Regions from separate parts of the Atlantibacter sp. genome, predicted to be linked through region 1. Evidence: predicted binding sites of a transcription regulator. Region 1 holds the regulator's gene; each other region holds the start of a gene.

Region 1 (4,289 bases):
CCCTGCGTCCGAAAATGTGGCTTGAAGCGCGCATTCCCGACTGGCTCACACCTTATCTGGATAAACCATGATTATTCCCTGGCAATCCCTCGACCCGGAAACGCTTGAAAACCTCATTGAAGCTTTTGTCTTGCGGGAAGGCACCGATTATGGTGAACATGAACGCTCGCTCAGCGATAAAGTCTCTCAGGTAAAGCACCAACTGGAACGCGGCGACGCGGTTCTGGTGTGGTCGGAACTGCATGAAACGGTCAACATCATGCCGCGCGATCAGTTTCGGGGGTAAGACCGCTCGCTGAACAATAAAAACCACTGGCGGCAGATCAGACCGCCAGAACTCATTCGCCTTGCACGGGTCTTATTTTCACGTCGCTACCCTAAGGAGTTGTTCCGCTATGTCTGCCCAACATCCGATCATCGCCGTTACCGGCTCCAGCGGGGCCGGGACCACCACCACCAGCCTCGCCTTTCGTAAGATTTTCGCCCAGCTCAACCTGCATGCCGCTGAAGTGGAAGGGGACAGCTTTCATCGCTATACCCGCCCTGAAATGGATATGGCGATCCGCAAAGCGCGCGACGTGGGCAGGCACATCAGCTATTTCGGGCCGGAGGCCAACGACTTTGGCCTGCTGGAACAGACTTTTAATCAGTACGGGCAAACCGGTACCGGGCAATCGCGTAAATATCTGCATACCTATGACGAAGCCGTACCCTGGAACCAGGTACCGGGTACTTTTACCCCCTGGCAACCGTTGCCCGAACCCACGGACGTGCTGTTTTACGAAGGGTTGCATGGCGGCGTGGTGACGCCCCATCATGATGTCGCGCGCCATGTGAATTTGCTGGTGGGCGTGGTGCCGATCGTCAACCTGGAATGGATCCAGAAGCTCATCCGTGACACCAGCGAACGCGGGCACTCCCGTGAAGCGGTGATGGATTCGGTCGTGCGTTCGATGGAAGACTACATCAACTTCATCACGCCGCAGTTCTCGCGTACCCATATTAACTTCCAGCGTGTCCCCACCGTTGATACATCAAACCCGTTTGCCGCGAAGGCAATTCCTTCGCTGGATGAGAGCCTGGTGGTGATTCACTTCAGGAACCTGGAAGGGATCGATTTCCCCTGGCTGCTGGCCATGTTGCAGGGCTCATTCATTTCCCACATCAATACATTAGTGGTGCCAGGCGGGAAAATGGGGTTGGCGATGGAGCTGATCATGCTGCCGCTGGTAAAAAGAATCATGGAAGGGCGAAAAATTTAAGGCGGCAACGCCGCCTTATTAAGCACTTATCCTTCAATCACTTCGTAGGAATGGGTGACGTTCACCGCTTTTTCCAGCATCAAGGCGACTGAACAATATTTCTCTGCCGACAGATCTACCGCACGGGACACCGCCGCGTCTTTTAACGCTTTACCGGTCACGATGAAATGCAGGTTGATGTGGGTAAAGTAGCGCGGCGCTTCTTCACGGCGCTCGGAGGTCAATTTCACCTCGCAGTCGGTGATGTCATGACGTCCTTTCTGAAGGATCGACACCACATCAATGGCGCTGCAACCGCCCGCCGCCATTAATACCATTTCCATCGGGCTGGGCGCTTTGTCACCGGAGTTGCCGTCCATTAAAACCTGGTGTCCTGAGGCGGACTCACCGAGAAAAGTTAACCCTTCTACCCACTTCACTCTTGCCTGCATTTTGGTTACTCCAGTGTTTCAAAATTACTGACAGATTACGCGGCTGTAACAAAACGCGCAACGGATGAGAGCCAGGTCAAGCTGAAACGAGACAATAGGAGACACTCACGTAAAGCTATGCTAAAACAGTCGGATGCTACAGCGATACATTGATGTAATGCATGTGTGCATACGACCACACCTATTACAGGCCACAGGACGTTAAAGGCCCCTTCTCCGGCCAGGAGAAGAGACGATTGCAAAAACCCAGAGGGTTATTATTGTTGCTCTCTGGAGTCAGCTTAAAACAGAGGATAACCGCGCATGGTGCTTGGCAAACCGCAAACAGACCCGACTCTCGAATGGTTCTTGTCTCATTGCCATATTCATAAGTACCCATCGAAGAGCACGCTGATTCACCAGGGTGAAAAGGCGGAAACGTTGTATTACATCGTTAAAGGCTCCGTGGCAGTGCTGATTAAAGATGAAGAGGGCAAGGAAATGATCCTCTCTTATCTGAATCAGGGCGATTTCATCGGCGAACTGGGATTGTTCGAAGAAGGTCAGGAACGCAGTGCCTGGGTTCGCGCCAAAACGGCGTGTGAAGTGGCAGAAATCTCTTATAAAAAATTCCGTCAGCTGATTCAGGTTAACCCTGACATCCTGATGCGTCTGTCTTCGCAGATGGCGCGCCGTCTGCAGGTGACGTCAGAGAAAGTGGGCAACCTCGCCTTCCTTGATGTCACTGGCCGCATCGCACAAACGCTGCTGAATCTGGCCAAACAGCCGGATGCCATGACCCACCCGGATGGTATGCAGATCAAAATTACCCGTCAGGAGATCGGCCAGATCGTCGGCTGCTCCCGCGAAACCGTTGGCCGCATTTTGAAAATGCTTGAAGATCAAAACCTGATCTCCGCCCACGGTAAGACCATTGTGGTTTACGGTACCCGCTAAACCCTGCGAAACGGCGTGGCAACACGCCGTCTCATCCGATCTCACCCATGTGGCGACGCCTGATCTACCACCCCGAAATCAACTACGCACTTCGTCAAACCCTGGTGTTGTGTTTGCCTGTGGCGGTGGGTCTGGTTCTGGGCCATCTGCAACAAGGTCTCCTGTTCTCCCTCGTTCCCGCCTGCTGCAACATCGCTGGCCTGGACACCCCGCACAAGCGCTTCTTTAAACGCCTGGTTATTGGCGGGTCACTGTTCGCGCTCAGCAGCCTGGCGATGCAGTTACTGCTGCTTAACGCCGTGCCGCTGCCACTGGCGCTCTCCGGGCTGGCGCTGATCCTGGGCGTAACGGCGGAAATCAGTCCGCTTCATGCTCGCCTGCTCCCGGCGTCGCTTATTGCAGCGATATTCACACTCAGCCTGGCGGGCTATATGCCGATGTGGGAGCCGCTGCTGCTGTATGCCTTGGGCACGCTGTGGTATGGGCTGTTTAACTGGTTCTGGTTCTGGGTGTGGCGCGAACAGCCGCTGCGCGAAACCCTGAGCCTGCTGTACCGCCAGTTGGCGGAATATTGCGAAGCCAAATACAGCCTGCTGACCCAGCATACCGATCCGCAAAGCGCGTTGCCGCCGCTGCTGGCACGCCAGCAAAAAACCGTCGACTTGATTACCCAGTGTTATCAGCAGCTACATATGCTGTCGACCGGTAAGCATCACGGCTATAAACGCCTGCTGCGCACTTTCCAGATCGCGCTGGATTTGCAGGAGCATATTTCCGTCAGCCTGCATCAGCCCGAAGAGGTGCAGAAACTGGTGCGCGAAAGCCACGCCGAGGCGGTGATCCGCTGGAATGCCCAGACGGTGGCGGCCCGCCTGCGGGAACGCGCCGACGATATCCTGTATCACCGTTACCCGAAGCGCTTTGAAATGGATAAGCAGATTGGCGCGCTGGAAAAAATTGCCCGCCAGCACCCCGATAACCCGGTGGGACAGTTCTGCGAATACCATTTCAGCCGTATCGCCAGAGTGCTGAAATCCCAGCGTCCACTGTATTCGCGCGATCTGATGGAAGATAAGCAGCGCCGCCTGCCCGTGCTGCGCGCGTTGAAAAGCTATCTGTCATTGAAGTCCACCGCCCTGCGCAGTTCCGCCCGTATCGCGGTGATGCTGAGCATTGCCAGCCTGGTGGGTAGCGCCCTGCACCTACCGAAACCCTACTGGATTTTAATGACCGTGATGTTCGTGACCCAGAACGGCTACGGCGCCACGCGGGTGCGTATTCTCCACCGAGCGGGCGGCACCATGGCCGGGCTTATCATCGCCGGGATCACTCTGCACTATCACGTTGCCGATGGCTACACCCTGCTGGCGATGTTGGTCATCACCATCGTGAGCTATCTCATCATCCGCAAAAATTACGGCTGGGCGACTATCGGCTTTACCGTCACGGCGGTGTATAGCCTGCAACTGCTCTCCCTGAGCGGGGAGCAGTATATTCTGCCGAGACTGATTGATACCTTGATTGGCTGCCTGATCGCCTTTGGCGGCATGGTGTGGTTGTGGCCCCAGTGGCAAAGCGGCCTGCTGCGTAAAAACGCTCACGATGCGCTGGAGGCAGACCAGAAAGCGATACGCTTGATCCTCAGTGACGACCCGCAACC
Region 2 (4,289 bases), on a different contig from region 1:
GCGCAACGGCCAGCAGATGGGTGACCGGATCGGGCTCATCGCCGTAAGGCAGACGCGCGCCCGGCGTGGTGCCCGCGTCGCTGCTGATACCGGACTGGGCATGCAGCAGGGCGCGTTGATTCCAGCCAAAGTCCACCGGGGTGTTTTCCACATAATCGGCCAGCGCGGCGCTGATGCGGTAACCCAGTTCGTTGGCCTCGGCGTCTTTCCCGTAGCGGCCCGCGATCCCGGATTTATCGCACAGTACGTTCACCGCCTCGGCCAGCGCGTAGATACCAAACATCGGCGCAAAGCGTTGCGGATCGATCAAGCCTTCGCGCACCAGGAAACTTTCTGTGAAGAAATTCGACTCCTGATACAGAAATGCGCAGCGCGCGTTGATGATAGCCCGTTGTTGTTCACAATAATAAGGGAGCGCGCGCGCAAAGAAGTCGTCGACGCTATGGCTGCGCGCCGCCACTTCGCTGAGATTAATACGCACCAGCGTACTGCCGCCGCCGCCCATTGGCAGCGAGTTATAGCAGCTGACGATGCCGTAATTCCCCGGTGTGAAAATTTTATCATGCACCGGGCCGTTGGCGATGTGGGGTTTAGAACATTCACAAATGTTATTAGCGACGGTGAGTAGCAAATCGTCCGGCGTAATCTGCGGGTCATAAATAAAGGTCAGATTAGGCGCAACCTGCTTGAGTTCTGCGTCGGCACGTAAGATTGCGCGCGCCACCATCGAATCCTGCGGGCCAATATTGGTATGCATAAACGCATCCGGCAGGACGCGATCGAGGTAGCGCCAGAAACGTTTTATGCGCAGATCGATTTCATCTTGTGTTAGAATTCTAACATAAGGCGACAGCAATGCATCCAGATGCCCCAGGAACACCGGCATCGACGTTACCGACGGAACGTGATGGTAAAGGATGGTGAGCATCGACAGCGCATCGTCGAAATCTTCGGCGGGCGGCAGCTCCAGCCATTCGCTGCCCTGAGCGAGAAATTTAGCGTAATCAGGCAGCACATAGCGAGGCTTATATGGAGCGTGGCCTTCGAACATATCGCAAATAACGCCGTCCGCCAGCGCCTGGCGCGCGGTATCCGGCAAAGCCGGATAGGGCAGCGCATTCTCGGCTTCCAGCGCCAGAAAATGGCGTTTCTGAGCCGGTGAAAGCCCCGCCGACGTAACGATATTTTGGCAGCGTTCCAGCAAGCCGGCTTCGTGAAGTTCAGACATGATGTGTCCCTTACATGTTGTCAGTGGTGCCAATGTAAAACGATTCACGCGATGCGCTTTTGATCCTGTCACCCACATTGCGTACTGAACGGCCAGTCTGCCCTAAAAATTTTGAGTTACATCACATATGCAGTGTATGACGAGTCGTATCGATTTCCATAACTGTGATGTCTGTCTAAGAGTAAGCGTGAGCAGATGTTAGAATACTAACATTCCGCGCGGTGATTAATGAACCGGCGAACCCGGCTTCCATCTGGAGAAACACATGACCGATTTAACCAAAAGCAGCCTTCGCGCATTGCAATTAATGGATTTAACCACCCTGAACGATGACGACACCAACGAGAAAGTCATCGCGCTGTGCCATCAGGCCAAAACCCCGGTGGGCAATACGGCGGCGATCTGCATTTATCCGCGCTTTATCCCGATTGCCCGTAAGACACTGAAAGAACAGGGCACCCCGGATATCCGTATTGCGACGGTGACTAACTTCCCGCATGGCAATGACGATATCGAGATCGCGCTGGCGGAAACCCGTGCGGCTATCGCGTACGGCGCAGATGAGGTAGACGTAGTATTCCCGTACCGCGCGCTGATCGCGGGTAACGAGCAGGTTGGCTTTGAACTGGTGAAAGCCTGTAAAGATGCCTGCGCCGCAGCCAATGTGCTGCTGAAAGTGATCATCGAAACCGGCGAACTGAAAGAAGAAGCGCTGATTCGTAAGGCCTCTGAAATCGCCATCAAAGCGGGTGCGGATTTCATCAAAACCTCTACCGGTAAAGTGCCGGTAAACGCCACGCCGGAAAGCGCGCGCATCATGCTGGAAGTGATCCGCGATATGGGCGTGCAGAAAACTGTGGGCTTCAAGCCTGCCGGCGGCGTACGTAGCGCCGAAGACGCGCAGAAATTCCTGGCGATTGCCGATGACCTGTTCGGCGCTGACTGGGCCGATTCCCGTCACTATCGCTTCGGCGCATCCAGCCTGTTAGCCAGCCTACTGAAAGCGCTCGGCCACGGCGACGGCAAAAGCGCCAGCAGCTACTGATTCCTTTCCTGCGGCGGGCAACCGCCGCCTAAAATCTGCTATCTCTGGGGGTTACCTTGTTCCTCGCTCAAGAAATTATCCGCAAAAAACGTGATGGTCACGCGCTCAGCGACGAAGAAATTCGTTTTTTCATCAACGGCATTCGCGATAACACTGTCTCAGAAGGGCAAATTGCCGCGCTGGCAATGACCATCTTTTTCCATGATATGACGATGCCAGAACGGGTTTCGCTGACCATGGCGATGCGCGATTCCGGCAGCGTACTGGACTGGAAAAGCCTGAACCTCAACGGCCCGATTGTGGATAAACACTCCACCGGTGGCGTGGGCGATGTCACCTCCCTGATGCTTGGCCCAATGGTGGCGGCGTGCGGCGGCTACGTGCCGATGATCTCCGGTCGTGGCCTCGGCCATACCGGCGGCACGCTGGATAAACTGGAAGCCATTCCGGGTTTTGATATTTTCCCTGATGACGCGCGCTTTCGCGCCATCATTAAAGACGTCGGTGTAGCGATTATCGGCCAGACCAGCTCGCTGGCCCCGGCGGATAAACGCTTCTACGCGACCCGCGATATCACCGCGACCGTGGATTCTATCCCGCTGATCACCGCCTCGATCCTCGCCAAAAAACTGGCAGAAGGGCTGGATGCGCTGGTGATGGACGTAAAAGTAGGCAGCGGCGCGTTTATGCCGACGTATGAACTTTCCGAAGCGCTGGCGGAAGCGATCGTCGGCGTGTCCAACGGCGCAGGGGTGCGTACCACCGCGCTGCTGACCGATATGAACCAGGTGCTGGCCTCAAGCGCGGGTAACGCCGTAGAAGTACGCGAAGCCGTACAGTTCCTGACGGGCGATTACCGTAACCCGCGTCTGCTTGATGTGACCATGGCGCTGTGTGTGGAAATGCTGATCTCCGGCCGCCTGGCCCGCGATGAAGCCGACGCCCGTCAACAGCTACAGGCAGTACTGGATAACGGCAAAGCCGCAGAGGTGTTTGGCCGCATGGTCAGCGCCCAGAAAGGCCCGGCGGATTTCGTTGAAAATTATGATAAATACCTACCTGCCGCGACCCTGAGCAAAGCGGTGTACGCCGATCGCAGCGGCGTGGTCTCTGCGATGGATACCCGCGCATTAGGTATGGCGGTGGTATCGATGGGCGGTGGACGTCGTCAGGCTTCCGATCCGATTGACTATAGCGTGGGCTTTACCGATATGGCGCGTCTGGGTGACAGCGTTGACAGCCAACGCCCGCTGGCGATTATCCACGCCAAAAATGAAGCCTCGTGGCAGGAAGCAGCTAACGCTGTTAAAGCGGCGATTGTTTTAAGCGACACCGCGGCTGAAGCCACGCCGGTAGTTTATCGCAGAATCAGCCAGTAACCGTCTTCGCTTCCTGGGCGAGCCGCATTTAGGTATACTGATCTGATCGCATTTTTTTAACGCCACAAGGCGTTAGATAGCGCAACGTACGGAGAAAATATGAAACGTGCATTCATTATGGTACTGGATTCATTCGGTATTGGCGCGACTGAAGATGCAGAGCGTTTTGGCGACGTGGGTTCTGATACCCTCGGTCACATTGCTGAAGCCTGCGCAAAAGGTGACGCGGATCATGGCCGTAAAGGCCCGCTGAACCTACCGAATTTGACCCGTCTTGGTCTGGTGAAAGCCCACGAAGGCTCCACCGGTAAAATTGCCGCCGGTATGGACGGCAATGCCGAAGTCATTGGCGCTTACGCCTGGGCGCACGAACTGTCGTCCGGTAAAGATACTCCGTCAGGCCACTGGGAAATCGCCGGTGTGCCGGTTCTGTTCGACTGGGGTTACTTCAGCGATCACACCAACAGCTTCCCGCAGGAATTGCTGGGTAAGCTGGTGGAGCGCGCAAACCTGCCGGGCTATCTCGGTAACTGCCACTCATCCGGCACCGTGATCCTGGATGAGCTGGGCGAAGAGCACATGAAAACCGGCAAGCCGATTTTCTACACCTCTGCCGACTCGGTATTCCAGATTGCTT
Region 3 (4,289 bases), on a different contig from region 1:
CAGCATCATGACTTCACGCCATGATATTGAGCATATCGACATCAACGCCCCGGAAGAGCAAATCCGCTTGCTGCTGGACCGCAATCAGCACACCCGCGTGGTGGTGACGGAAGACGATGAGATTTTGGGCGTGGTGCATATCCTCGACCTGCTTCAGCAGTCCCTGTCGGGGAAACCGCTCGATTTGGGCGCGCTGGTGAAACAGCCGCTGGTGTTCCCGGAAACCCTGCAACTGCTGCACGCGCTGGAGCAGTTCCGCAACGCCCGCACCCATTTCGCCTTTGTAGTGGATGAGTTTGGTTCTATTGAAGGGCTGGTGACGCTCAGCGATGTGATGGAAACTATCGCCGGGAACCTGCCTAACGAGGTGGAAGAGATCGACGCTCGCCACGATATCCAGCGTAACCAGGACGGCACCTGGACCGCTAACGGGCATATGCCACTGGAAGATCTGGTGCAGTTTGTGCCGCTGCCGCTGGATGACAAGCGGGAATACCACACCATCGCCGGGCTACTGATGGAGTACCTGCAACGGGTGCCCGCCGAAGGTGAAGAAGTTGAAGTGGGAGATTACGTGATTAAGACGCTGGAAGTGGATAACCATCGCGTTCAGAAGGTGATGATTTACGCCCGGCAGCCTGTCGAGGCGTCATAACGGGGATGTGCTGGCCTGCGCGGGCAGGCCAGCAATCAGATTAACTCTCAATACCTTTGCTACGCAGATACTCTTCATAGCCGCCAGAGAAGTCGATCACTTTCTGCGGTGTAATCTCAATCACGCGGGTTGCCAGCGAGCTAACAAACTCACGGTCGTGAGAAACGAAAATCAACGTGCCCTGGTACATTTCCAGCGCGGCGTTCAGGGATTCGATGGATTCCATATCCAGGTGGTTGGTCGGTTCGTCCATCACCAGAATATTCGGTTTTTCCATCATCAGCTTGCCGAACAGCATACGGCCCTTCTCACCACCGGACAGCACCTTAGCCGGTTTTTTGATATCGTCCTGGCTGAACAGCAGACGGCCAAGGATGCTGCGCACCGCCTGCTCATCATCACCTTCCTGCTTCCACTGGCTCATCCAGTCGAATACCGTCAGATCGTTGTCGAATTCTGCGGCGTGGTCCTGAGCGTAATAGCCAATACGCGCGTTTTCCGACCATTTGAGGGTGCCGTGATCCGGCTCCAGTTCGCCCACCAGAGTTTTCAGCAGGGTCGATTTACCCACGCCGTTGGTCCCCAGAACTGCCAGTTTTTCCCCGACTTCCATCAGCAGGTTAACTTGCTTAAACAGCGGGCCCTGGTCGAAACCTTTGGTCAACGCTTCTACTTCCAGCGCGTTACGGAACAGCTTCTTGTCTTGTTCGAAGCGAATGAACGGGTTCTGACGGCTGGAGGCTTTCACTTCTTCCAGCTTGATTTTGTCAATCTGACGGGCGCGCGAGGTCGCCTGGCGAGATTTAGAGGCGTTGGCGCTAAAGCGGCTCACGAACGATTGCAGATCGGCAATCTGGGCTTTCTTCTTGGCGTTGTCCGCCAGCAGGCGCTCGCGAGCCTGAGTCGCCGCCGTCATGTACTCATCATAGTTGCCCGGATACACGCGCAGTTCGCCATAATCCAGATCCGCCATGTGGGTGCACACCATATTCAGGAAGTGCCGGTCGTGCGAAATGATGATCATGGTGCTGTTACGCTCGTTCAGCACCTGCTCCAGCCAGCGAATGGTATCGATGTCCAGGTTGTTGGTGGGTTCATCGAGCAGCAGAATGTCCGGGTCGGCAAACAGCGCCTGAGCCAGCAACACACGCAGTTTCCAGCCAGGGGCAACTTCGCTCATCGGGCCGTAATGCTGTTCAACCGGGATACCGACACCCAGCAGCAGTTCACCGGCGCGGGCTTCGGCGGAGTAACCGTCCATCTCGCCATAAAGAACTTCCAGGTCGGCCACTTTATAGCCGTCTTCCTCGCTCATTTCTGGCAGAGAATAGATGCGGTCACGTTCCTGCTTCACTTCCCACAGCTCGCCGTGCCCCATGATCACCGTATCCAACACGGTAAACTCTTCAAAGGCGAACTGATCCTGGCGCAGCTTACCGATACGCTCGTTAGGATCGAGAGAAACGTTGCCCAGTGACGGTTCCAGATCCCCGCCGAGGATTTTCATAAACGTGGATTTTCCGCTACCGTTGGCGCCAATCAGGCCGTAACGGTTGCCGCCGCCAAATTTGACGGAAATATTTTCAAACAGCGGCTTACTGCCAAACTGCATAGTGACGTTGCTGGTAACTAACACGACGATATCCTGCAAGAAATTGTGATAAACGCCGCATTATGCCATAAGTCCGAATTTAAATCGCCCCGCAACCGCCAGGCTATGCTTAGCAGGGTAAGTAAAAAAACGTGATATCATCCACATCTGATTTCCCAGCGCGCAATAATCCACCTATAATGCGCCCCGAAATCGTTAATCTACCGCCGAGAAAGGCTCGACTACACTGCACAAGATGAACATGAAATTACGCACGCTTTTAGTAGCAGCTTTCGCTGTGATCGGTTTTTGCAAAACCGCCAATGCTGTGACCTACCCTTTGCCGACTGACGGCAGCCGTGTTGTCGGGCAAAACCAGGTCATCACGATCCCAGAAGGCAACACCGAGCCGCTGGAATATTTCGCCGCGCAGTACCAGATGGGTTTTTCCAATATGACGGAAGCCAACCCTGGCGTGGACCCTTACCTGCCTAAAGGCGGTACGATTTTAAATATCCCACAGCAACTGATCCTGCCGGATACCCCGCATGAAGGGATTGTCATCAACAGTGCCGAAATGCGTCTGTATTACTACCCGAAAGGCTCCAATACCGTGATCGTTCTGCCGATCGGTATCGGCCAGTTGGGTAAAGACACCCCGATCAACTGGATCACCAAAGTGGAACGTAAGAAAGCGGGCCCGACCTGGACGCCAACCGCCAAGATGCATGCCGAATACGCTGCTGCGGGCGAGCCGCTTCCGGCAGTAGTTCCGGCTGGCCCGGATAACCCGATGGGCCTGTATGCCCTGTATATTGGCCGTCTGTATGCCATCCACGGCACCAATGCCGATTTCGGTATCGGCCTGCGCGTGAGCCACGGCTGTGTGCGTCTGCGTAACGACGACATCAAATTCCTGTTTGAGAACGTGCCGGTCGGGACTCGCGTTCAGTTTATCAACGAGCCGGTGAAAGCCACCGTTGAGCCGGACGGCAGCCGTTATATCGAGGTTCACAACCCGCTCTCCACCAGCGAAGCGCAGATTGAGAATAACGAAGTGGTGCCAATCACGTTGACCCAGGCGGTTCAGACGGTGACCACCCAGCCGGATTCCGACCAGAGCATCGTTGAACAAGCGCTGCAAAACCGTTCCGGTATGCCGGTACGTTTGAACTAATCGGTCTGGAACCAAAAAGAGCGGCTTATCAGCCGCTCTTTTTATGCCCTGCGTTAGCACATCAGATTTAGTAACCCCCATCCTACCAGCATCCCCCACGCCAGCAGCGGCAATGACCAAATATGGAAGCGCCACCAGATACGGCGATCCCCCGCCATCCGCAGTGCGATCAGGTTCGCCAGCGAGCCCGGCAGCAGGCCAAACCCGCCGATATTGACCGCATAGGCCAGCAGCATCGACGGAGGAACATAGTTCAGCAGCAGAATGGTGGAGGGCACATTGCTGATAAACTGCGACAGCCCGACGCCGAGCAAAAATAGCCCACCGGAAGAGAATTGCGTCACCGCAGGCAGGTTATCGCGCAGCGCCGGTAGCTGGATTAATAGATGCACATCGATAAACATCACGATAAACACCAGTAGCAGGCTCCAGTCGATGTTCACCAGCACGTTGCGCGCCATGATCAAAAAGCCCACCGCCACCAGCAATAGCCCCCAGCGCTCGACGTGAAACTCCAGCGAAGCCAGAAACACCAGGTACAGTACCAGGCAACTCCACACCAGGCGCGGCTTCCAGGCGTGCTGCTGCTCACGCGCCTGGTAATGCAGCGCCTTTGCCGGGAAAAAGAACCCGCACAGCACCAGCAGGCTAAGCACCAGTACCGCGCCGAGCGGCAGCATCTGCCAGATAAACCCCGCAAAGGACATGCCTGAGCGCCCCCACAGCAAAATATTTTGCGGGTTGCCGATAGGGGTTAACAGTGAACCGGCGTTGACGGCCAGCGCTTCGAAAATGATCAGCCGGGTGACCGGTATGCCACACAGCTTTTTCAGGGTGATGGTTAGCGGCACCACGATAAATAGCGC

The links. Region 1 encodes CRP, which controls carbon source genes, mostly activating them, when cyclic AMP is high. Its sites were predicted from a motif close to ATGTGANNNNNNTCACAT; they were not measured.
Region 2: the regulator CRP is predicted to act here: its motif matches at 1,338-1,355, upstream of deoC (deoxyribose-phosphate aldolase).
Region 3: the regulator CRP is predicted to act here: its motif matches at 2,311-2,328, upstream of RT120_RS06935 (ABC-F family ATPase).

The regions. Positions count from the first base shown of each region.
Region 1 covers NZ_DAMBQK010000007.1:13,180-17,468, forward strand. The annotation lists gene RT120_RS08640 (hydrolase) at 1-71, shown strand, start outside; gene RT120_RS08645 (YheU family protein) at 68-286, shown strand; gene RT120_RS08650 (phosphoribulokinase) at 396-1,262, shown strand; gene RT120_RS08655 (OsmC family protein) at 1,289-1,693, opposite strand; gene crp (cAMP-activated global transcriptional regulator CRP) at 1,997-2,629, shown strand; gene RT120_RS08665 (YccS/YhfK family putative transporter) at 2,677-4,289, shown strand, end outside.
Region 2 covers NZ_DAMBQK010000006.1:169,024-173,312, reverse strand. The annotation lists gene RT120_RS08510 (YjjI family glycine radical enzyme) at 1-1,228, opposite strand, end outside; gene deoC (deoxyribose-phosphate aldolase) at 1,494-2,273, shown strand; gene deoA (thymidine phosphorylase) at 2,330-3,652, shown strand; gene deoB (phosphopentomutase) at 3,752-4,289, shown strand, end outside.
Region 3 covers NZ_DAMBQK010000005.1:72,412-76,700, reverse strand. The annotation lists gene RT120_RS06940 (TerC family protein) at 1-655, shown strand, start outside; gene RT120_RS06935 (ABC-F family ATPase) at 696-2,291, opposite strand; gene ldtB (L,D-transpeptidase) at 2,503-3,423, shown strand; gene RT120_RS06925 (SLC13 family permease) at 3,477-4,289, opposite strand, start outside.